Stieleria varia: one gene and its partner. The main gene of each other region encodes a partner of the protein of the gene in region 2 in a complex. Links are inferred from orthologs where the notes say so. Each region holds a gene or a part of one and is shown on either strand. Other genes may lie near its edges.

Evidence for each region.
Region 1: the proteins of Pla52nx_RS02730 (region 2) and mnmG are in contact, whole or in part, in a solved structure (PDB 9HIP), measured with the Escherichia coli proteins. The link is inferred for Stieleria varia from one-to-one orthologs.

Annotation. Positions count from the first base shown.
Region 1 is NZ_CP151726.1:8,471,731-8,483,661, reverse strand. Bases 8,377-11,331 are described here. They hold mnmG (tRNA uridine-5-carboxymethylaminomethyl(34) synthesis enzyme MnmG), read left to right. Parts: upstream 8,377-8,921; coding sequence 8,922-10,742; downstream 10,743-11,331. Other genes in these bases: Pla52nx_RS28695 (response regulator), read left to right, coding at 11,143-11,331; Pla52nx_RS28705 (hypothetical protein), read right to left, coding at 8,377-8,736. In the rest of the region: Pla52nx_RS28725 (hypothetical protein), read left to right, coding at 1-1,735; Pla52nx_RS28720 (ABC transporter ATP-binding protein), read left to right, coding at 1,802-2,740; Pla52nx_RS28715 (suppressor of fused domain protein), read left to right, coding at 3,006-5,063; holA (DNA polymerase III subunit delta), read right to left, coding at 5,301-6,344; more of Pla52nx_RS28705, read right to left, coding at 6,580-8,376; more of Pla52nx_RS28695, read left to right, coding at 11,332-11,730; Pla52nx_RS28690 (sensor histidine kinase), read left to right, coding at 11,784-11,931. UniProt on the Escherichia coli protein: NAD-binding protein involved in the addition of a carboxymethylaminomethyl (cmnm) group at the wobble position (U34) of certain tRNAs, forming tRNA-cmnm(5)s(2)U34.
Region 2 is NZ_CP151726.1:761,251-773,060, forward strand. What follows is about bases 3,263-6,096. They hold Pla52nx_RS02730 (tRNA modification GTPase), read right to left. Parts: upstream 5,463-6,096; coding sequence 4,062-5,462; downstream 3,263-4,061. Other genes in these bases: Pla52nx_RS02720 (toll/interleukin-1 receptor domain-containing protein), read right to left, coding at 3,263-3,492; Pla52nx_RS02725 (hypothetical protein), read left to right, coding at 3,685-4,038; Pla52nx_RS02735 (DUF434 domain-containing protein), read right to left, coding at 5,565-6,096. In the rest of the region: katG (catalase/peroxidase HPI), read left to right, coding at 1-2,299; more of Pla52nx_RS02720, read right to left, coding at 2,701-3,262; more of Pla52nx_RS02735, read right to left, coding at 6,097-6,281; Pla52nx_RS02740 (ribonuclease inhibitor), read right to left, coding at 6,295-7,485; Pla52nx_RS02745 (SDR family NAD(P)-dependent oxidoreductase), read right to left, coding at 7,489-8,778; Pla52nx_RS02765 (GNAT family N-acetyltransferase), read left to right, coding at 9,275-10,489; Pla52nx_RS02770 (hypothetical protein), read right to left, coding at 10,498-11,406; Pla52nx_RS02775 (low molecular weight protein-tyrosine-phosphatase), read left to right, coding at 11,741-11,810. UniProt on the Escherichia coli protein: Exhibits a very high intrinsic GTPase hydrolysis rate. Involved in the addition of a carboxymethylaminomethyl (cmnm) group at the wobble position (U34) of certain tRNAs, forming tRNA-cmnm(5)s(2)U34.

The DNA of each region.
Region 1 (11,931 bases), 7.7 Mb from region 2 along the record:
CGATCAATCGATCGGCTATGACGGAGTGGATTGGATCGTGATCAACCGAACGGGATTGCCGTTGCTGGGTGATATGAGTCCGACTCAGCAAGACGCATTGGCCGAGTGGATCCGCTTGGGTGGCAACGTGCTGTTGAATCTGGGCGGATCGTTGCCGCAGTTTCAGTCCACTGCGCCATGGCTGCTCGATCTGTTGCCGTTGGAGTCGGACAAGGTCGTCCGAGTGGATCCCTCCGCCGTTGAGACTTGGACGACCAGTCAATCTCGCTTGGAAGTGTTTGATGCAGCCACGTTGCCCCGTGGTCGTGGGCGTGTCCTGCTGAGCGGTCGAACCACTCGTCGGATACCGGTGACGATCGCGGCGGAGTATGCCGTGGGGTTGGGGCGTGCGATTGTGATGGCAGCCGATTTGGACGACGCTCCGTTTACGCAGTGGCCCAGCCGGATGGACTTGATCTACAAGTTGGTCGGCAACGATTTTCGTTTGAAGAACGAATCGGTCAGAGCAGGCAATCGAGTCACATCCTACGATGACTTGGCCGGTCAAATGCGAGGTGCTCTCGATCAGTTTGACGTGAAGCGATCCTTTGGATTTTCTTTCTTGGCAATCGTCCTGCTGGCCTTGATTGCAGCGATCGGCCCGATCGATTACTTCTTGGTCAATCGCGTGCTGGGCAAGCCGTTGCTGGGCTGGTTGACGTTTCCACTGATGGCGATCGGGCTGTCGGTGGTTTTGATCACCCAAGCGGCGCCGCGTCATACGAATGCGGATTCAGTCGATTCCAGCGATGGGCAGTCTACGACAAGTAGAGATTCGACTCAGCAACAGGTGTCGCTCAATCAGGTGCAGATCATTGATCTCAACGTGGTCGATCAAGGTGGCCGGGCGTTCACTTGGAGTTATTTGTATTCGCACGACGCGACTCGCCTGAGAGTGCTGAGTGGTCCGTCCGAAAGTCTGAAGAAAATCACTCGTGGTATTCAGTGGGCGCAGACGGCACCGTTCGGACATCCAGGACGCGAGTTCGGCGGGATCCAGTTGGCCGGCGAAAACACTCTGATGCCGCCGTACTCGGTTACGCCCGCGTTTGCCGCAGCGGATTCAGCGACCAAGGTGGACGGATTGTCGCTGCCGCCGCGAGGGAGCAAGTCGATTGCGACGCGGATGAGCATTCGTTGCGAGTTTCCGGAGAGTCTGGAAATGCTGCGTCGACCGGGTAGCGATCAGTTGCGAGGCGAACTGATCAATCCATTTCCGTTCGATTTGCTCGATGGGATGCTCGTGTATCAAAACTCGGTTTACTTGTTGCCCAAGCGATTGCAGGCGGGCAGCCGAATTGCGTCGATCGATTCCGTTCGCCAGAAGAGTTTTCGACGTCAGTTGACGCGACAACAATCGTTCGAACAGAACCAAACCGAAACGGAGATCTGGGCACCTGGGGACTTCCGTTCACCGCAGCGCATCGCCGAGATACTGATGTTCTATCAAGTCGCCGGCGGCCAAGTTTATACCGGTCTGACGGACGATCCACTATCGATGTTGGACCTCAGTCATGCGTTGGTCGAAGACCAGTGTTTGTTGGTCGGTCGCACGGAAGAACCTTTGATCGAAACCTCGGCCGAACGAGTGCAGACCGGAGGCACCGATGACGTGGGGCCGGCCGTTGCGTTAACCGGCGAAACGCTGTCGATCATTCGTTTGGTGGTCCCCGTTCGCGTCACACGTTTGGATTGAGTTGCATCGGCTTGATCACATCCTCATCCATTCTCTCAGCCCCCCTTTGTAAAGCACACTGTCCAAGTGATTAAGACTGTTGATTTGACGAAAAAGTACGGAGATGCGTTTGCCATCCGCAGCATCGATCTGGACTTGCAAGCAGGCGACTTGTTCGGCTTCATCGGACCCAACGGCGCGGGCAAGACAACCACGATGCGAATCATCGCCACGTTGTTGGAGCCCAGTTGGGGCGAAGCCTACGTGTGCGACTACAGCGTACATACGGCGCCCAAAGAGATTCGCCGGTTGGTGGGCTACATGCCCGACTTCTTTGGCGTCTACGACGACATGACCGTCGTGGAGTACCTGGAGTTCTTTGCCGCCGCCTATCGAATCAATGGAGTGGATCGACGCAAACGTGTCGACGAGATGCTGGAGATCGTCGACTTGGATTTCAAGAGGGATGCCTTCGCCAACACGCTGTCGCGAGGTCAAACGCAGCGGTTGGGACTCGCACGCACATTGCTGCATGATCCACAGGTCCTGTTGTTGGACGAACCTCTCTCGGGGCTCGATCCGAGGGCGCGGATCGAAATGCGGAACCTGCTGCGACGGCTCGGCGAAATGGGAAAAACGGTGATCGTCAGCAGTCACATTTTGCCCGAGTTGGCCGACGTGTGTAACAAAGTCGGCATCATTGATCGCGGCGAACTCAAACAGAATGCAAAGGTCACCGAAGTGATCCGGATGGTTCGTCAACACACCGTGCTCGTCATTCAGCCGGGCAAACGTGAACAGCTTGAACGCATCTCACAGTTGCTCAGCGGTCACGAAAAAGTCCAAGGCTGCGAGCCCGGTGACGATGCGATTCGAGTGGTGTTGAAACAAGAGGTCGACGACTACAGTGATTTGCCCAAGCTGTTGATCGAGAATGGAGTCGATCTGAAACGGTTCAACGAAGAAGAGCTGGATCTGGAGTCGGCATTCATGGCGTTGACCAAGGGAACCAGCACTCGAATGTAGACGCTCAGCGATGTTGCTCAGCGATGTTGCTCAGCGATGTTGCTCAGCGATGTTGCTTTGGGGGGCTTGCGTAAACGATGATGCTTGTGTGGGTGCCCGCTGATCCGCATTGCCGAGGGGGCAGTCTTCGATTCGATCGCCGATCCACCCGATAAAATGGTGGTCAAGTGCGGGTCAGGATGCTCAAATACGCGGCATCAATCGACTCGTCATTCAGTCCTCGATCTCTCAAAGAGCGGTTTGTTCAGAACCGTGTTCATTCGCGATGCCTCAAGAGTGGTTCATTCGAACGAAGTCTGGAAAACGCGGACCGTTTACGATGGACCAGTTGCAGGCGTTCGCAGATCGTGGTGCGATCCATGCGAATGTTGCCATCGGATCAGGCGAAGACAACTGGCGGAGTGCCTCAGAGATACCTGGTTTGGTTTTCTCGGACGATGATCCGTCTGTCGGTCACAAACAAGCCAAAGTCGTCAATGCACCCGTCAATGGTCACGGGCCGCAATCCTCGCGTACCGGTGGGGCAGTCAAGGCCAACGCGGACGCGTTGATGTTGCAAGCCCAGCAGACGCGGCAACGGGCTGAAGCGGATTCGAAGAAGATACTGCAACAAGCCGAGCAGCGGCGGTTGGAGGTCGAGGAGCTACGCAATCGGCTGACCGCTGAGCAAGCAGCATTGGAGGGCAGAGCCGCAACACTGGAGCAACGCGCGTCCGAGCTTCAACAGCAAGAGAATGCTTTGCAGCAACGCAGTTGTGAGCTCAATGAGTTGAAGGTGAGTTTGCAGCATGAGAAAGCGGCTTTGGAGGAAAAGCTGAAAGCTTTCAAGGCATCCACCGATGGGATGGACGAGCGGAAAAAGGATCTCGCGGGCCGTGCCGAAGCCGTACGTGTGGGCGAACAGGAGATGCAGGCTAGGTCATCGCAGCTTGCCACACGTCAGCGAGAGTTGGAGGGGTTGGAGCAGCGACTGGATCAGCGTGAACGCGAGATGATGCGTCAGCAGACTGAGTTGGAGAACTCGCAACGTGCCCTTGCGGAGCGTGAATCACAATTGGAGACGTTGGAGAACGAAACGCAGTTGCGTAGTGATCACCTCGTCGCTCGTGAGGAAGAGGTCAAACGTCGTGAAGATCAGTTAGACGACATGGCGTTGATGGGGATTGATGAAGAAGAATTGAAGGAGATCTTGGCCAAACGTGATGCCGAGATGATGGCGCGAGAGCAGGTGTTGCTGAAGCAGATCGCGACGCTGAGACAACGACAGGAGTCCGTTTTCAGTGAGAAGCAAGCGTTGTTGCTGTCGATGGCCAATCGTGAAGAAGAATTAGCGCGACGCGAACGTGAGTTGCTGGATCGAGAATCCGATTTCGTTCGCCGGGGAACCGGCAGCGTCTCGGGCTCGACCCACAGTTCATCCTACTTGTCAGCTCAAATCAAGACACCGCTGGATCAATCCATTTTGGGACAACCGTCGATCGGTGCAAATCAGTACGACGTTCCGGTCGTCGATGTCCGATCGGCGCTGCCGCCAACCGTGGTTGTTCGAACGGATGAGCGAAGTGGACGGTCGAATCGTCAACCCATCGGGTCCGATTCGTCGGCGTCATTCGCAGTCAGTCATCACTCTGCTGACACGCGAGCAACACAGCAATTCAACGCCGACTCTCGGGCGGTAGATCAACGCGGTGTCGGTCAACCGTCGGAGGACACGAGCCGTCTACTTTGGAAGCATCGCATGCGAGAGTTTGAGTCTCGCTTCGGTCCTTGTTCGATGGTCGAACCGCCACTGCAGGACGACCGAATGAAGATCGATGTGCTTGTTTTTCCCCCGCACGAAGAACGCGACTTCACGACTTTGGCGACCAATGGCATGAGCGATTATCCCGTGGCCATGCCTCACGGTCAGCGATCGGTGCTGGGCGAGTTGCTGCTGTACGTGACCCATGTGGATCACAACAGCATCGCATTGCTGCGCAGCGCCGCGATGTTACCCTACATACGCAAGAACGGTTTGACGTTCGGATCCACGACATCGCTTGCGGACATACCGGGATCGGGAGTGGAAGGCAGTGCGCTGGATAACTGCGTTTATATGCTGCCGGTGATCGACAACGATTCCAAGCCGATGCCGGGGTTACGCTCCGGTGCCAACTCCATTCAGCCGTTCTGGTTGGTCCCGATCACCAGTGCCGAACGAAAACTGATCGATTTCAGCGGCATCCATAAATTCTTGCCGTTGTTGGAAAAGCATCACCATCCAATCTATTATGACGCGACGAGAGAATGCTACGTCAAACGAAAAGGTTGGTTCCGGCGTTAGGGCGGATGGTGGTGTTCGTTTTCGACTTGGAAAGTCGAATGACTATTGTCGCTCGACTTTCCAAGTCGATAGCGTGCCCCGCCAAGCGTTTTGCCATTTCCAGCGCATTGACTTGCGCAGACAGGCCCCCTTCCTCGCATTCGCCCAGCCTTATGATGACCGCCCCCACCTTCGAAGCCCGTGGCTAGTGTTGCGATTTTGACTTGACCTTGACTCCGTTGGAATTGGAATGAGTGGCTACGCCGGTGGTTTTGCCAGGCGGAGAACGAATTGCTCCAGTAGAAATCGATCGCGGCCGTCGGCGCTGTGGGTGCCTTTGAGTCGCAAGTCGGCATCGAGAAGCCATGGCAACAACTGGCGAGCTTTGACGCGTCCGATCCGTTTCAAACTGGCGCCGGCCTTCGCCGCTTCAAAGGGTTTGATGCCAGCCTTGGTCAACGCTTCGTCCATTCGCCAAGGTTTGCCTGTGCGTTCGGCGTGTTCGATGGCGGCCGTTGCCAATCCCAGTCGTCTGAGCGACCACGCGATCTGTGGCAGCAGGGCGATCGGGGGTTGGCCGCCTTCCATCAGTTTGTCGAGTTGCCGAATCGCTTCGGCCGCGTCTCCGGCATTGATGGCTTCGATGATCTGCCAAATCGTTTTTCCTTGCCATCCGGAAACGATGTCACGCACCAAAGCTTCGTCGACCGTTTCGCCTGGTTGCTTGTACAGAGCCAGCTTGGCGATCTCAGTGTCGATGAAGCCGGTGTCGGCGCCGAGCATCTCGATCAACGCATCGGCGGCCCCGCCGGTCAGTTTGGTTTGATGGCGTGGGGCAACGTAGTCGGTCAAGAATTTTCGACGTGATGCGGCGGTCACGCCGTACTTCTTTTCCACTTCGCAACTGCAGACGATCAACAAGTGTGACTTGTCGATCATCTTGTAGGCTTTTGTGTTTGATGGAAACGATTCCAACAGCAAGATCAAACGTGCGGCCGAGCCGGGCTTGGCAAGGTAGGCTTCGATCTCAGGACGATTGGCAGACAGAAATTTGTCCGCGCCGCGAATGATGATCGTGCGTTTTTCGCCCATGTCGAACAGAGACGCCGTGGCTAAGTCGTCGCGAATGTCGCTCCACCGCGCCGTGTCCCCATCGACTTGAGTGACATCGGCGTCGCCGATCAAACGTCCAGCCACCCAAGAGGCCAAGGTGGCATCAGGGCCGAATAACGCAGCGACGTCGAAGTCGACGGGGCCGTCGGCCGGGGTGATCAGAAAGTCGAAGGCGTGTTTGAGACTCATGCTGCCCAGATTACCAGAACCGCTGCACGCTGTCAGTGAGTCTCCACATCGTTTGACCCGCAGCCGAAGGCGTAGGAGACGCAGCCAACCGGATTGCCCCGCAGGGTCAATTGCCGCTCCCGCCTACGCCTTTGGCTGCGGGTCAAACGGGGCCTGCGCCTTCGGCTGCGGGTCAAACGGGGCCTACGCCTTCGGCTGCGGGTCAAACGGGATTCGGGGAAAGGCTTCCGAGTCCTCAGCGAGGTCGGAAACCCAGGATGCGAGCTCGGGGAGCCAGGCCGAGGGTGTCGATCGGCTGGTCCAGGATGTAGGTGCCGATGTTGCCCGCTTGATCGGTCGCGTCGATTCGCAAGTAGATTTCGCGGGGCAACTGAGGGTCGGCCGGCCAGACGTGGGAACCATCGTTTCGCAGGCCCGACGCGATCGTCGACCAGGGGCCTTCCGTCGATTCGCCGAACGAGAGTGCGATCGGTCGTTGCATCAAGTTGTCATCTCTGCATTCGTATTCGATCACCAGCGCGCCCACTTGGTCACCTTCGCCATATCGCGCCGCGGTGATGTCCAATTTGGGCGGCGTCTGGTCGACCACGACGGCGATGTCCGGTGTTTCACCAGGCAAGGGTCGCGGGCTGGCCAGTCCGTTGCGACCGAGCACGACGATGCGAAAACAAAACGTGCCTTCTTCGCTCGTCTCGATGTCAAACGGACTGGTGCGATCGGGATCGGCTCCCCAGCGTCGCCACGTTTTACCCGCGTCGGTGCTGCCATAGAGCTCGACCGCGTCGACGCCCGTGTTGCCGACGGCTTCCAGTTCGTACTCGAGGCTGAATCGCAAGGAATCGCTGTGGCGAATCGCGACCTTGTTGGCCAGCAACGCGCGGTCGTACTCGGCTTGCGCGGCACGGTTGGCTTCGTAGGCTTCGCTGCGTCCACTGGACATCGGGATGTTTTCAGCACCGGGAATGAATGTCTTGCGGGGCGTGCTCGACGCGCTGTTTTTCTTGTCCTCGGCTGATGAGCGGGTGGGGGATTGCGATCCGAGCGAAGGGCGGAAACCTTGTGGCGGTATCGTCTCAGGCGAAGGCGTTGTGACATCGCCATCGGGTTTCGGGGTGGGGATGTTCTCCGCGCTTTCGAGCGGACGCATGGCTTGTTGCAATGTCCGCCGCGGTTTTGGAGCAACGGGTTTCTGTGCAGCGGGTGGTTTCGTTTCCGGGGTCAACGAGTCGGCATCTATTGACTGTGGTGTCGCGGGACGGGGCGCGTATGTGGCTTGTCCCGGCGGAATGATTTCGGGGATGGTCGGTGCGGGAAAGCTTTGGCTCGGTGGTGAGTTCAGTCCGCTGCTGTCGCTGGCGTTGATGTAGTTCGGCGAGTTGGGACCGGCGACGGTCTTTGCGTTGACGCCGCCGTGGTCTTGACCGGGCGATGCGGCGGCAAGTGCCCGTGTGGCACCGGCAGCGATGCGAGGTCGATGAACGATCTCGGTTTGGATGGTTTGGTTGCCGGCCGCGTCCACGACGATGGCTTGCACCGACATTTGTTGCCAAGAGCTTTCCCCGCGGATGACGAGACTGCCGTTGCCTGGGGTGCTGGTTTGCATCAGGGATCGGGTGTCGATCGATTGCCATTGCCGCACGCTATCGGTGGCGTAGTGCAACTGCAGGGATCGAACTGGCGTCGCGTCGGCGGTGCTCAGCTCGACGATCACGCTGCCCGATGCATCGGCTTGGGCATTGAGCGTTACCGACGGTTTGGTGCTGTCCACGAAGACTTTGAGCTGCGGTTGCAGCGTACCGCTGGGGTGCGGTTGACCCGCTGCGTCCACGGTTCGGGTGGCAAACCAGAACTCACCGTCGGTTTGACCGACAAACTGAAACTCGGACACGCCGGCGTCGCGTCGGTCGATCAATTGCCAAGACGCTTTCTCGCCCTGGGCCACATACAGTTGTACCTCGACCGGTTGTGATTGACGCGCGTCGACGTTGACGGGGATCCCGAACGAGCGGGAGTGAAGGATCACCGCATCGGGGCTGGGGCGTTGGCTGGGCGTTGGTGGGGGGGCGGACGTCCGGGTGGTTGCCATGCCCGTGAAGGATGCCGGAGCAGAGGACAATGCAGCGGGCGGCGGCAGTGGCGGTAAAGGTCCGTTAGCTGCTAGTCCATTGCCTGCTGGTGCGTAACCCGACGGTCCATAACCCGGCGGCCACTGGGCCGACGCGATCGAGGGCAGGGTGAGCGCCGCCAGCAAACCTGCGGCCAACGCGTCACGTAGAACGCTGCGAAATCTGCCAGCACGAATCTCGGGCGAGCAGCGATCGGTCACCCTCGCTTGCCTCTTGGTAAACTGTCCGTTGCGGCTTGCAAGTAGAGCTGGGATGGCGAATCGCATCTTGTCGACCGAGCCTCAATGGCGGAAAACGGGTCCACGGGATAGGGTTTCGCGGCGCACAATCCGCGGACGATGCAAACTTCCCATTCCGTTTGGGAGGTTGCCTCCCGTTCGGGATCGGCAATTCATGCCGGTTTTCTTGAAGTAAACGAAGGTCTGGCGTCGCCACAGGTCACAATTTCCCTATGAGTTCCATTCGCTATCAATACGATGTCGTCGTCATCGGTGCCGGGCATGCCGGAACCGAAGCCGCAGCGGCTGCCGCTCGACTGGGGGCCAAGACGGCGCTGTTGACGACCAATCTGGATACCGTCGGCCAAATGTCGTGCAACCCGGCCATCGGAGGTGTCGCCAAAGGACAAATCGTTCGCGAGGTCGATGCGTTGGGCGGATTGATGGGGCAAGCCATTGATGCGACGGGCATCCAATTTCGGATGTTGAATTGCCGCAAAGGCCCCGCGATGCACAGTCCTCGCGCGCAAGCCGACAAAAAGGCTTACCAGATTCACATCAAGCACCAAATCGAATTGCAAGACAACTTGGACTTGCGACAAGAAACCGTCGAGGATTTGATCACCACCGACGAGGAGAACGGATCACGCATCGTGGGAGTTCGTGTCCGTGGCGACGCCGAGTATCTCGCGCCCGCCGTGATCTTGACCACCGGCACGTTCCTTGCCGCCATCATGCATACTGGCGATGCAAAGACCGCCGGGGGCAGGGCAGGGGAGGGCACAACGCAAGGGATCAGCGGCGCTCTGAATCGGTTGGGGTTCACCCTCGATCGCTTCAAGACCGGTACGCCCCCGCGATTGAATCGCCGCACCATCGACTATTCAAAGCTCAGCGAACAACCTGGCGATGATCAGCCGCAAGCGTTTTCGTTCTTGACGGATCGATTGCTGTTGGAACAGGTGCCCTGTCACATGGCGTTCACCAATGACAGTGTCCACGAGCTGATCCGCCAGAACTTGCACCGCGCGCCGATGTACAGCGGACAGATTCACTCGCGCGGACCTCGCTACTGTCCGTCGATCGAAGACAAGGTGGTTCGCTTTGCCGACAAAGACAGCCATCAGTTGTTCCTTGAGCCGGAAGGTCACCACACGGAAGAGATTTACGTCAACGGTATCTCGACCAGTCTGCCTCGCGACGTCCAAGACCAGATGTTTCGGATGATCGAAGGTTTGGAAAATGCTCAGATCATGCGTTACGGCTACGCGGTCGAATACGACTTTTGCCCGCCCACGCAATTGTGGCCGCATTTGGAAACCAAGCGAGTTAGCGGGTTGTACTTCGCCGGCCAAATCAATGGCACGACGGGTTACGAAGAGGCCGCCGGGCAGGGGCTGATCGCCGGACTGAACGCTGCACGCAGCGTCGCCGGCAAAGCGACTTGGGTGCCCACGCGTGACCAAGCGTATCTCGGCGTGTTGGTCGATGATTTGGTCACTTCGGGAACCGATGAACCCTATCGAATGTTCACCAGTCGTGCCGAGTATCGCCTGTTGTTGCGACAAGACAACGCCGATCGACGACTGACTCCCGATGCGATTGAACTGGGGTTGACCACTCCGGAGCGAAGGGATCGTTTCAACCGCAAGGTCGAGCAGATCGAGCGAGCAATGACGTTGCTAGCTTCGGCTCGCTGCGACGGAGTTCCCGGCAATGTTTACTTGCGACGCAACGAAGTCGATTGGCAAGTGGTTTGCTCACGCGTCGAGGGGCTCAGCGAAATCGAGTCGCAAGCCGCCCAGCAGTGCTTGTACGACATCAAATACGAAGGCTATGTCAGTCGGCAGAAAGCGGAAGTCGAACGTCAGCACCGCATGGCCAAGAAACGCATTCCGGCTCAATTTGATTACAAGGCCATCACATCGATGCGAATCGAGGCACGCGAAAAATTCAGTGAAATACGACCGCTGACGTTGGATCAAGCCCAACGCATCAGTGGTATCACACCGGCGGACATCGCTTTGCTGTTGGCTTACATGGAATCGGAGTGAGTGCAATCGGTGTGAGTGAAATGCGAACGCGGACGCTTGCTATCGAGATTGTCAGCGAACTGGGCGCTGGCTCAATAAATGGGCTCGAAAAAAATGTTTGCCACTGACGTGACGTTTCTTGATAAGAAGTGCTGATTGCGGTGTTTGGCGACTCTTAAGTGATCTTGACGCACTGCGTTAAATCGGTAGAATCCGTCACCAGGGCAAGGCTGGTAAGGCCGAGGGTTTCGGTATTTGCTGCCGCCTGCGTTTTTAACGTAAATTGGCGCTGGAATGCGCTAGTGCGAAAGAACGGAGGTTTGCTAAATGGAGAGAAGTTGGCCTGATTTGCATTGTCGCGCTTCAGGTGATTGCACTGGATTGGGAAACGGCTCGTCATGCAGGGAGGATGGTTTCTGCCATGACCATAAAAACGGTCTTTACGACAGGCGAAGCGGCGAAGATTTGCAAGGTAAGTCAACAGACGATCATTCGTTGTTTCGACAACGGGTCGCTCAAGGGCTTCCGAGTACCGGGCAGCAAGTTCCGCAGAATTCCACGTGAGCAGTTGTATCTGTTCATGAAGGACAACGGCATTCCCACGGATGCGTTGGAGAGCGGCAAGAAGAAATTGTTGATCGTCGACGATGACCAGGATTTGGTTGACTTGATGAAGGACGGTTTTGAACGTGACGGACGATTCGAGATTCGAACGGCCAACAACGGTTTCGACGCCGGGATGGGTGTCAAAGAGTTCCGGCCTGATTTGGTCGTACTCGATGTGATGCTGCCCGACATCAACGGCAAAGAAGTTTGTCAGCGAGTGCGTACGGACGCTGCGTTGGACATGGTCAAGATCCTCTGTATTTCGGGGATGGTCGAACATAGCAAGGTCGACGCGTTGCGAGCGGCCGGTGCGAACGATTTCATGCAAAAGCCGTTTGCGATTGACGATTTGGTCAACCGTGCATGCGACTTGCTGGAAATTGAGCGAAGCGTCACCCACTGATAGCGTCTCTAACCGACTCTACGATTCCGACCACCGCGAGGAGACCTTGCCTGATGGGGTTGTATCCCTGTTTGCGTCACGGTGAAAATCGGTGGTGGTTGCCGCTGGGCGAAGACGCGCATACGGTGATCGGTCGTTTGCTGCTTGCACCGCCGCAGGTGCCTTCGCATGTTCGATCCGCGGTGATCGAATTGTTACAAA
Region 2 (11,810 bases):
CGCACAGGAGGCGAACACCGCTCAATCGTCCGTTAATGCGAAGGCCGACGCAGCCAGCCAATGCCCGGTAATCGGTGGTACCCATCTGCCTCCGGATGACAGGAACACGGCCGCGGGAGCGTACACCAACGGCGACTGGTGGCCCAACCAATTGAACTTGCAAATCCTGCACCTGAACTCTCCGATGGTGAGTCCGATGGGAGCGGATTTTGATTACGCAACGGAATTCAAAAAGCTGGACTTGGACGCGGTAAAAAAAGACATCACCGAACTGATGACAACTTCCCAGGACTGGTGGCCGGCCGACTACGGCAGCTACGGTCCATTCTTCATTCGCATGGCTTGGCACAGCGCAGGCACGTATCGCGTTTCCGACGGGCGAGGCGGCGCAGGTTATGGCACGCAGCGGTTCGCTCCGCTGAACAGTTGGCCAGACAACGCCAACCTCGACAAAGCTCGTCGCTTGCTCTGGCCGATCAAGCAAAAGTATGGCAAGAGCATTTCGTGGGCCGACCTGATGGTCTTGACCGGCAACTGTGCTTTGGAGTCGATGGGATTTGAGACGTTTGGTTTTGCCGGCGGACGCGAAGACGTTTGGGAACCGCAGTTGGACATCAATTGGGGGCCTGAATCCAAGTGGCTGGCTGACGAGCGATACAGTGGCGACCGCATGCTGCAGAATCCACTTGCTGCCGTGCAAATGGGATTGATCTACGTCAACCCAGAAGGACCCAATGGCAAGCCGGATCCCCTGGCCGCTGCCAAGGACATCCGCGATACCTTTGGCCGCATGGCGATGAACGACGAAGAAACAGTGGCACTGATCGCCGGTGGTCACACTTTCGGTAAAGCACACGGTGCGGCGGACCCGAGCAAGTTTGTCGGCGCGGAACCGGAAGGAGCCTCGATCGAAGAGCAGGGTCTCGGTTGGAAGAACAAGTTTGGAACCGGAAACGCTGGTGACACAATCACCAGCGGACTGGAAGGAGCGTGGACGTCCACACCTGCCCAGTGGTCCAACGGATATTTCGACAACCTCTTTGGCTACGAGTGGGAATTGACCAAGAGCCCCGCGGGTGCCCATCAGTGGACTCCCAAAGACAAGTCCGCCGAAGGCACCGTGCCCGATGCCCATGATCCCAACAAGAGCCATGCTCCGATGATGTTCACGACGGACCTCGCGCTGAAGATGGATCCGATCTACGGTCCGATTTCCAAACGCTTTCACGAGAACCCCAAGGAGTTCGAAGAAGCTTTTGCCAAGGCTTGGTACAAGCTGACGCACCGGGACATGGGACCAGTTTCCCGATGTTTGGGTCCCGAAGTTGCCGAACCGCAGATCTGGCAAGACCCGGTACCGGCTGTCGATCATGAACTGATCAACGATCAAGACATCACGGCGCTCAAGGGCAAACTCCTTGATTCCGGATTGACCACCGGCCAGTTGGTTTCGACCGCCTGGGCATCCGCCTCCACCTTCCGTGGCACGGACAAACGAGGTGGGGCTAATGGAGCACGTCTTCGTTTGGCACCGCAAAAAGATTGGGCAGTCAACCAGCCTGCCGAGCTGGCCAAGGTGCTCGATACTCTGGAGAAAGTGCAGGCGGATTTCAACGGCTCGCTCACCGGCGGAAAGAAGGTCTCGCTTGCGGATGTGATCGTACTGGGTGGCTGTGCTGCGATCGAACAAGCAGCGAAGCTGGCCGGGCATGAAGTACAGGTGCCGTTTTCACCGGGACGCACGGATGCGACACAGGAGATGACCGACGTGGAAGGGGTTGCAGTGCTGGAACCGACCTCGGACGGTTTCCGGAACCACTTTGGCAAAACGCAGGATCGTCCGGCCGAAGAGCTACTGGTCGATCGAGCACAAAAGTTAAAGCTCACCGCACCTGAGATGACGGTGTTGGTCGGCGGCATGCGAGTGCTCAATACAAACTCGGGGTTCCCGCAACTCGGTGTTTTCACCAAGCAACCCGGGACATTGACCAACGACTTCTTTAAGAACCTGTTGGCGATGGACACGGTGTGGCAGAAGTCTCCGGTGTGCGAGCATTTCTACGAAGGAATCGATCGTGAAACGGGTGACGTCAAATGGACGGGGTCGCGGGTCGATCTTGTGTTCGGTTCCAATTCGCAATTGCGAGCCATCGCGGAAGTCTATGCCAGCGAAGATGCCCAGCAGAAGTTCGTCGATGACTTTGTCGCCGTTTGGAACAAGGTCATGAACTTGGATCGTTTTGATCTTGATCCAGATCAGCGAACGGGGCTCACCAGAACGACCGCTCGCCAACGCTAGTGGTCTGTGACAACTTATTTCTAGTGTAGTGGATCTTGTTAAAGAACCTGTAGCGGTGGGATCTTTGGCAAGATCCACTACGTTAAAACCTAACTTTTAGCTGTCCCAGACCACTAGCCCGGATTATTCACGCTGGCTCACTGCGGTCTTCGCAATACGTTTGCACGAAACGGTTTACGCGTATTGGTACGAAAACAGTCTGCGCATATCAGCCGCCACGCGATAGCGTCCGGTTCTCACGCCTGCACTCGGGAACCGGACGCTCTCTATCGCGTGCCGGCTGATGAATCATCCGGGCTAACGCCCTTTCAGGGCTACGATTAACTCTCATTCATCATCCCGGAGCGTCGCTTCGCTATGCCCCGGGCTGTCTTGTTTCGTCTCTCGGGACGCGGGCTCGCTCAGACGCCGACATCGTTTTTTCTCCTCTTGCGGCGGATTATTTCAACCAAGGCCACAGCGATCAGAAGCGACCAAAGTAGGGCTAATGAAAACAGCGTCCCGCCTCGCAACTTTTCTGGAATCTCCACCGTCCAGTACAAGGTCGTGACCGTCAAGAACATGATGGCAACGGTCAGTACTGCGGTCCAGAAAGAATATTTTAGGATCGATGCGGTGGTGATTTGCCCGTCGTGCACATCGCATTGTGCTTCGCTTGTCTGACGAATCGATTCAGAGGCGACGTGTGCTGGTCCCTCCGCGACAACGATTGCCTCCACCGGCGTGTCGACTGCGGTCACTCGACGAACCGTCTCAACCAAAGGGTCGAGCTGGTTTTGAAACTTCGTCGTGTGACTCACCGACAAAGCATTTCGGAATGCGAGAGGTCGAAGGGTTTCAGGCAGGTCCTCTTCCCTGGGCATTGCGACGTTGGCTGGTAAGACCGGGATGATCACGATCTCATTCTTGATCGCCGATTCAATTTCAATGCGAACAAAATCCTTGGGATCATCTAGACGCCTCGCACCGGAGTCGTCGATTACCTGCAGCCACTTGTCGCCGATGACGACAATCATGACCGAGCACCTTGACACTGCATCGTGTAGGTGTTGCCGGAAATCGACTCCCAGAGGGATGTTGTCCACATCCATGAAGACGTCATTGGAACCGAACTCACGTTCCAGGCGTTCACAGATCCGACCGGCAAAGTGGGCTGAATCATCGCGTCGATAGTTGATAAAGATCTTCGTCATCTACTATTTCTCGTAGTCCTGAAGCTGGAACTGCGGCTCCGTTGGCGATCCGGCTGACTTGAAACAAAACATTTTTGCTCAAATCAGATGATAATGCGATAACACCCGACATGGACGGGCACTCATTGTAGATGATGAAAACCGCCTTCCGTTCGCTCAAGACTGATTTCCGCGACGTTCATTTTTTTTATCGTGTTCTGCATTCGTCATCCGCAGCACCGTTTGCCGGCTGCGGCATTGATCGGCTGCATGATGTTTCCTTATGCGTGGATCGTCGGGTATGACGAACTGGACCGATTGCTGCCCACCTTGTTTTGGGCGTTCATTGGTTTGCCCGCGTTTTTCCCCGCCCTCTTTGTCAATCAGTTGCTTGGACAGCATCCTGCAGATTCGTCTTGGCCGCTACTGCTGCTCACCTCGATCGAGCTTTCGATGGGGATGTGGTTGATTCACCTGGGGCCCAAACGCACGATTGTCTTTCTAATGGGTGTCACGTTGACTTCGGCGATGGGGTCGCTGGTTTTCTATCAGCTTTGCATCATGTGAAGATGTGTATCGCGGCGGCGAATTCATTTGCCGATACAGAACCTGCTGAACACACGATCCAGAATATCATCCGTGTAGACTGCGCCGGTAACTTCACCCAAACAATCGGCGGCCAGACGTAATTCTGCTGATACAAATTCGTGCCCGTCGCCCGACTCCACCCATTGCATCGCCCGAGTGATCGCCTCGATCGCGTTATCCAGCGTTCCGCTGCAACGGGCTGCGGTGCCCAAAACGGCACCGGTCTCTTCGCGATCTGTGTTCTCCAGGCTTGATGAAACGAGATTTGCCAATTCATGCAAGCCGCGGCCGGTGAGGCTGCTGGTAGCGATCCAAGGTTCAGGGGGCTGCAGCGATGGCTCATCACACTTCGTGGCCACCCAGAGATCGATTGCACCGAGGCGCCCCGTCTGGGCGATCCGCTGAAGTTTCGCGACTGCTTCATCACGATCTGACCGAGTCCAATCCACACACCAAAGCCTGACGTTGGCCTCTCCGCTGGCTCGCTCGGCTTGATGCTGCGCGGCATCAATGATCTGTGCCTCGAAACCAAGAGAGGTTTCCCTCTTCTGATCGGCGACTTCGATCCCGGCGGTATCTACCAAGCGAACATCTTGTGTTCCCATTCGGCAATTCACGGAAACCGTATCACGTGTCGTGCCCGCAATATCGGCAACGATCGCAGTCTCGTTTCCTGCCAATGCATTGAGCAATCGACTTTTTCCAGCATTGGGATCTCCCCGCAATGCAATCACGGGCTGATGGGAGCCTCCACCGCGATGGTGCATCTGTTGGCGTGTTTCTTCCAAACCGGCTTTGATCACGGACAGTCGATGGAGCAGATCTTGGTCGCTGATGAATTCGATGTCTTCATCCACAAAGTCCAACCCGGCTTCCACGTCGGCCAACAGATCCAGCAATTCACTCCGCATCTGTTCCAGCGGCCGCGAAAGGTTCCCCGAAAGCTGCCGCAAGGCATGATCCAAGGCACCACGTTGCCCGGCATCGATCACCCCCAAAACCGCTTCGGCTTGTGTGAGGTCAATGCGACCGGCGAGAAACGAACGCATGGTGAATTCACCGGGCCGGGCCGGTCTTGCACCGGCCTGAACGACCTGCTGCATCAATGCCTCCAAGATGGGCAAACAGCCGATCGTGTGCACCTCTGCCGATGGCTGTCCCGTATAGCTGCGTTTCCCAGGCCATATCAAAACCCTCACGGGCAAGGCACCCAGGGGTTCGGGCAATACAAATTTCAGCTGTTGGTGATGCGGACGCTTACTGAGTGACTCGCATCCCAACGCCGCCATCACGGAAACGGACTGCGGCCCCGAAATCCGAACAATCCCTCGAGCGGATCCTTGTGGTGGAGACGCGATCGCGACAATGGTGTCTTCGATGTCGGCGACCAAGCTGGCATTCATCTATCAATTAACTTCACAGGGGCGTACAAAAACAAGATCCAAGGTCCCGAGTTGTACAGCAAAGGAGCCACCCCCGGGACGCCGAGCACGCAATGTGACACGCTAACGAAGATCAATCAAGCGAGCTGTGGGGACGTGCCTGTCGATCGTATATTGGTTGAGGTGAAACCATGTCGATACGCTGTCCAGGATCACGCTGTCCGTTGACACAATAGTACCCTCGGTTTGCTTGAGTTCATAATCAGGGTTCTGACACAAATCCACTCGCCAGTTCCAGCCCGAGCTTTCTGCAGTATCCAAAAGTATTTGGCGTAGCAGGCCACTATTGGAAACCGGCTTGTCCAACAGCCAAATCGTTTGATCTACTTTGAGGTCACAGAGGACGTTACCAATCATCATGATTGCCGACTGAGTTTCCTGGACACGTTTGTAGGTTCCATGCACGCTCGCCAGATCGCGATAGCACTGGTCCTGGCCAATGAACAAAAAACCACCGGACAATGCACTCTCGATTGCGATCAGAACATTCAGCCCATCCAAGTAGAGATTTTTTCCTACTACATCGGCGGCGAAACACTGCGTCCGCTGTCGATTCATTCGCTGGATGTCGGTACACGCTGATCGCATTATCATCATGCGTTGACGCTGCTTCAATTGGAATTTGTCGCCGACCAGTTTTAGTGAGGATGGCGCCGCGTATCCTTGCGTTAGCAGCCAGCAGTAATCATGCAACGCTTTCCTAAGGCATGGTAACTGCGATTGGCAAAACAAGGACTCGTCGGACGGATGGGCTCCACGATGACGTTTTTCATGTGTCATTTCTTACCATCCCTCACTTCTTGTTGGTTCGATAGACACTTCGAATCAACATCACATCCGGGGAGCGAGTGTTCGGACCATTGTCACTTCTCAAGTTTCCTTGGAGATGCATTTGAACACTCGGGGACAATCCGCCATCGATGACGCATCTTTGGAGAGTGCGGTTTTCCACCAGTGCATTTTCGATCGCCAAACGCCCACTCCGTTCAACGCTCGTTTTGGAAAGGTTCAACTCTTTGAGTACGAGATTGGTTGTCAGCATCTCGGCTATCGCCTTACCGCCTTCGTCACCCAACGTGTTTGGCTGCGCACCAAGTACGCGAGTCGACGGGCTGTAACCCAAGTCCAAATGAACAAGTGTGGGATGCTCGGCCACGACCGCCATCAACCTTCGTGCGCCTCGTGCCGTGATTCCGTTGCTGGCGAGCCCCAACTCACGTAGCGAATGATTGCTTCGTAACGATTCGGCGATTGCAGTCACGCCCGAATCACAGATGGCTCCCACATTCATGTGCAAACTTTGCAAAGGAGAGTTTCTGCAGAGGACTTCAGCAAACAACTTAGCGGCATCTGCATCAAGACGGTTTCCTCCCACGTAGAGTCGTTCCAGAGCACAGCCATCTCGCATCAGCCATTGGCAAATCGATGCGACACCGTTGCGCCCCATTCCCGTGTTGACCAAGTCAAGAACTCGCAGCGTGCGATCACCAGAGAGAGCCCGTGTGATTTCCACAACACCTAAATCCCCGATCGGATTGCGTTTGAGCCACAATCCCTGTACGCATTGATTGGATCTCAACGATTCCGCCAAGGATCGAGCGCCGACATGCGTGATGCCATTGCAGCCCAAGTAGACAATTTGCAATGCAGCGTCGGACTTGAGGAATCTACTTAAACAGGCAGCACCTTCGTCACCGATGCCATCCGTCCCGAGTAGCAGGCTACGCACGTGATGGTTGTGGTGCAATGCATCGACCACACGCTGACAACCCTCTGGACCCAAGCTCTGTTTGCACAAATCGAGTCGCCCGTCGGGCAAAACGGTTCCACGAGGAAACGTTACTGGCACATCGACAGAGACGTTTGATCGCAAGTGTTCAATGAGCGGATCGACTTCATCTGGCGGACACGCAAAGAACGGTAGCGGGCCACGAACGGGACACTGTATGAATGTCGTCTTGAGAGATTCCGGCGAGTTTGCCATCGTTCACCATGGATGTGGCAAGTAGTCTTTGAGAAATTGACCGAATACCGGTTCAGCCAGATGGCCACACCCCCAGGCGATCGGATCATACACGCGGGACGCTCCATCGATTACATCCAGTGGCGGATAAAAGCCATGCTCCGCACGAACCCGTTGAGCCAACGGGGCTGGCTTTTCGTCGGTAATCCAACCCGTATCAACACTGTTCATGTAGATTCCGTCTTTGGCATAGTCCTGGGCTGAAGTCCGCGTCAGCATGTTCAATGCCGCTTTCGCCATGTTCGTGTGCGGGTGAAACGCCGTCTTGCACTCTCGAGAAAACTGCCCTTCCATCGCAGAGACATTCACTATAAATCGTCGTGCGTGTGGCGACTTGCAAAACAGCGGCTTCAGCTTTCCCGTCAATAGAAACGGAGCAGCAGCGTTGACCAGGTAAACCTCTAACATCTCCAAAGTCGTGACATCTTCCAACTTCAACAACCAGCTTTGCATTGGACGATTGTCAATCTGTTGACCATCGGCATCGAGCCAACCGCGGGGAAAGTATCGCTCGATGTTGGCCATATGGCCATGGTAATTTGGATCGGCCTCCAACAACGGCGTCAAAATTTCAGAGGATCGTATGAGTGCCTGAGCTTGTGAATTGCAGGGGGTATCGAGCAAATGCCGATAGTACTCCATTGGACGCTTGACCGTTTGCGCCGCATTGTTGACCAAGATATCGATCGCGGCTCGTGCGGATAGCAGATGATTCGCGAACGCTTCCACCGTGGGAATGTTTCGAAGATCCAGGGAATGAATCTCTAGACGGTCATGCCACAGATGAAAGTCTGCTTCGGCCTGAAATCGAGTGGCGGCGTCATTCGGAAAACGCGTCGTCATGATCACGTCGGCTCCATCCCGCAACAGCTTCAAAACTATGTGATAGCCGATCTTGATTCGCCCTCCTGTCACCACCGCAACGCGTCCATTCAAGTCGGCTCGTTGGTGACGCTTCCGCCAATTGGCCTCGGCACAATCCAAGCAAAGCTGATGATAGAAGTGATGCAACTGGGTGAAAGCGGCTTTGCACACATAGCAGCGTCGCGCCCGAATCAATTTTCGCGGAGAAACCACAGACGCAGCATCTATAGTTCCAAGCCCACTTGGGCCGAGTTGCTGAACAATTCCAGTGGACTCCATGGCAGAACGGTCGGCAGCGGCGATCTTGCTTTGCACCGCCTGACGTTTCTGACGTTTCGCCGCACGATGGATCTTGGTGACCAACCCTTTGAATCGATCATGATGATCCATGAGTTCGGGACGCTCCGAAACATGCTGTAAGACATTCAGGCAGGCGTCCAATTCGTCCGCCGTGAACGGTAGCTCCGAGAGAATAGGAAGGGTTCGAACCTTCGCCTGCAGTTCTTGGGACTGACGTGCTTCCACTACACCACTACCCTCTCGGATGAACCATTATTACCATGCACTGCAAGGGACTCGAACCCCTATTTCAACCCTGACAAGGCTGAGTCTTTCCAATTAGACCAGCAGTGCGTATGGAAAAACAAAGGCCGGCAGCGAAGAAGAGTCGAACTTCTATCCCTCGATTAGCTATCGAGCGTCTTTCCAGTTAGACGACCGCTGCCGCTATCTAAATCTTACAACATTCAATTCGCCTTCAGGGTGCTTTTGCGACAACCATCGTCGATCTTGGGTTCGCATTGGCGACCAGAATTCCGTGGGCTTCTCATAGCAAATGGGCCCAAGGACGGACTAGAATCGATGAAACCACTTTCGATTTGCTCCTTTGGTCAACGATATGGGTGCTCCCCAGCAATCAGTTTCCGTCACGCGGTGCCCCTCCAGATTTCAATTCGCGATTGCCAATCGCATTGAGTTCCTCAATCCGGTTCATTGGGACGCAGTCACGGCAGGGGCATCGGTGTTTCTCAGTCGCAACTATCTCTCGGCGACCCAAGACGATTTCGGCTCGGAGGTCGTTCGAGACTTTGCCCTCATCTACGACGGGCCACAGCCGGTGGCGGCGATCGCGACGCAATCATTTGACATTACCGGCAAACAACTGGTCGCAGCCAAGTCAGATGGTGAGAACAAGTTTTCCGCCGAATTGAAACGCAAGTCGCTATCGATGCTGAAACGGCGAGTTTGTCTCTGTGGCAATGTGCACACGTGGGGCATGCACGGAGTCGCATTTGCACCGGATTGCGATCCGTCAGCGATTTGGCCGGGAGTTGCCGATTGCTTGTATCGAATTCGTCGCGCGAATCGACTGCACGGACAAACTGATTACGTGATCATCAAAGACCTGTTTGCTGATCAGCATGCCCACGCAGGTTCGCTTGCGTCCTATCGGTATAAGTCCTTTGAGACCGAGCCGAACATGGTGCTGACCATCAATCCGCAATGGAAAACCATCGACGATTACTTCGTCAGCCTGACGAAACGCTATCGAGCAGCGGCTAAGAAAGTTTTCAAGCCCTTTGATGCAGACGGGCTGTCCGTTTCAAGTCTTGTGAACGTTGCCGAGCATTCTGATCGCGTTCACGCACTCTATCACGCGGTGGCATCGAAGGCCGATGTGTGTCTGTTTCCATTGAGTTCAACGACCTTGCCCAGGATTGCCGAGGCGTTGGGCGACGATTTCGCCACGATCGGAATTTTTGAACACGATCACTTGGTCGGTTTTGTCACGGTGGTTCGTGACGGCCCGACTGCGATCGGCTACTACATTGGAATCGACTATGGGGCGAATGCGCGTTTGCCCATCTATCACCGTTTGCTGTTGGCCGTGATTGATCAAGCGATCACGTGGGGCTGCCAGAACGTGTCGTTCGGCCGCACGGCTTTGGACGCGAAATCACGTCTGGGGTGCCAACCGGAGGACACGCACGTTTGGGTCAGGCATCGCGTGCCGTTGGTCAACGTATTTGTGCAGCAGGTGCTCAAGAATGTCAGCCATGCCGAGCCACCCGACCGCAACCCATTCAAAGAAGCACAGTGACTGCTTCCTCAAGCCGCCCGGCGAATGGGCTGAGCGTGCGTCGGGAATTTCAGCACGGCGTTGGTCGCATCGTACGTGACCAAGTTGTCGGTCGAGATTGCTCGCTTGACCGCGGTGACTTGACTGCTGTAGGTCGCTTGGCCGTAGGTCTCGGCGAACTGATTGCGACCGGTTAGTGCCGAGATCGCTGAGGCCACCAACGACACCGGCTTGGTCTCACCTGTGATGGCGTTACAAATCGCGCTGAGCAAACGTCCTCGAACCGCACCGGTGGTTTCGCTCCAGGCGGAATCCAAGACCAGGCGACTGGCGCCGGTAGAGCGAACTCGCCAGTGCCCGACCTGCAAGAGTTGCCCGAGTGCGTAGTTGGCCGCCGTCATCCCGCTGATGGAAGCGCCCAGGCAATCCAGCAATGACCGTAGCACCGCCGTTCGCCAGAAGGATGCCTGCAAGTAACATCCCGTGACGTCGGCAGCCTTCTTTTTCGATTCGTTGCCCCCAGCAATGGGGCAAAAGAGCCTTGCCGAGGTGTCTTCCCAACCCGCCGAGGCAACGCGTCCGGTCACTCCGTCCATCAGCGTGGGGGCGACCGCAGCGACGTCCAAGTCCTCGAATTGGTCCAGCGCACCGTTGACCCAATCGGGGGTCACGCGGCATCCCGGAACGACGACGTGAACGAATCGTGCTCGCGCGACGTCGGACGCTGCTCGGATCATTTCCAGCAGGCTGGTCGACCCCGCATCAATGAAATCGACCTCGTCCCCCAACGCAAACGGATCGCGGTAGTGGCCGTCGTGCGCCACCAGGACTTCGCAGCCGGTGGGACGGTTTTCCAACACGCTAACCAATGTCGATTCAAAGGAATCGTTCTCGGCCGCCTGGGGAACGATGATGGAAACGCGGGGGATCGAAGACATGATTCAGACCGATCGAGTCGGAACAGGGGGCGGGAATAGAATGGTCCGCACGTTCCTTTTAGGTCGGATTCCCGCTACCGACAAATTGAGTCGATCAGCTCCCGGCAATCCAGATTCGCGGCTCAGCTAGCAAAACTTGCAAGCCACGAACCGTTCAACCGTCAAAGTTTGCCGTCAAGATCTGCTTCGTTCCCCCCCGTAGTCACCATCAATTCGCCGCTCTTGCCAGCAAACCGCCTGCAGTCCGTTGATCGCACTTTGGTACATCGAATAAGTTGAGCCCTCACCGCTCGTTCCAAACCAACCGCACCGACCTCCCACCGACGCCAATCGCATGACAAAACGCATCCTGATCGTATGCATGGGCAACATCTGTCGTTCTCCAGCCGGCGAGGCTGTGATGA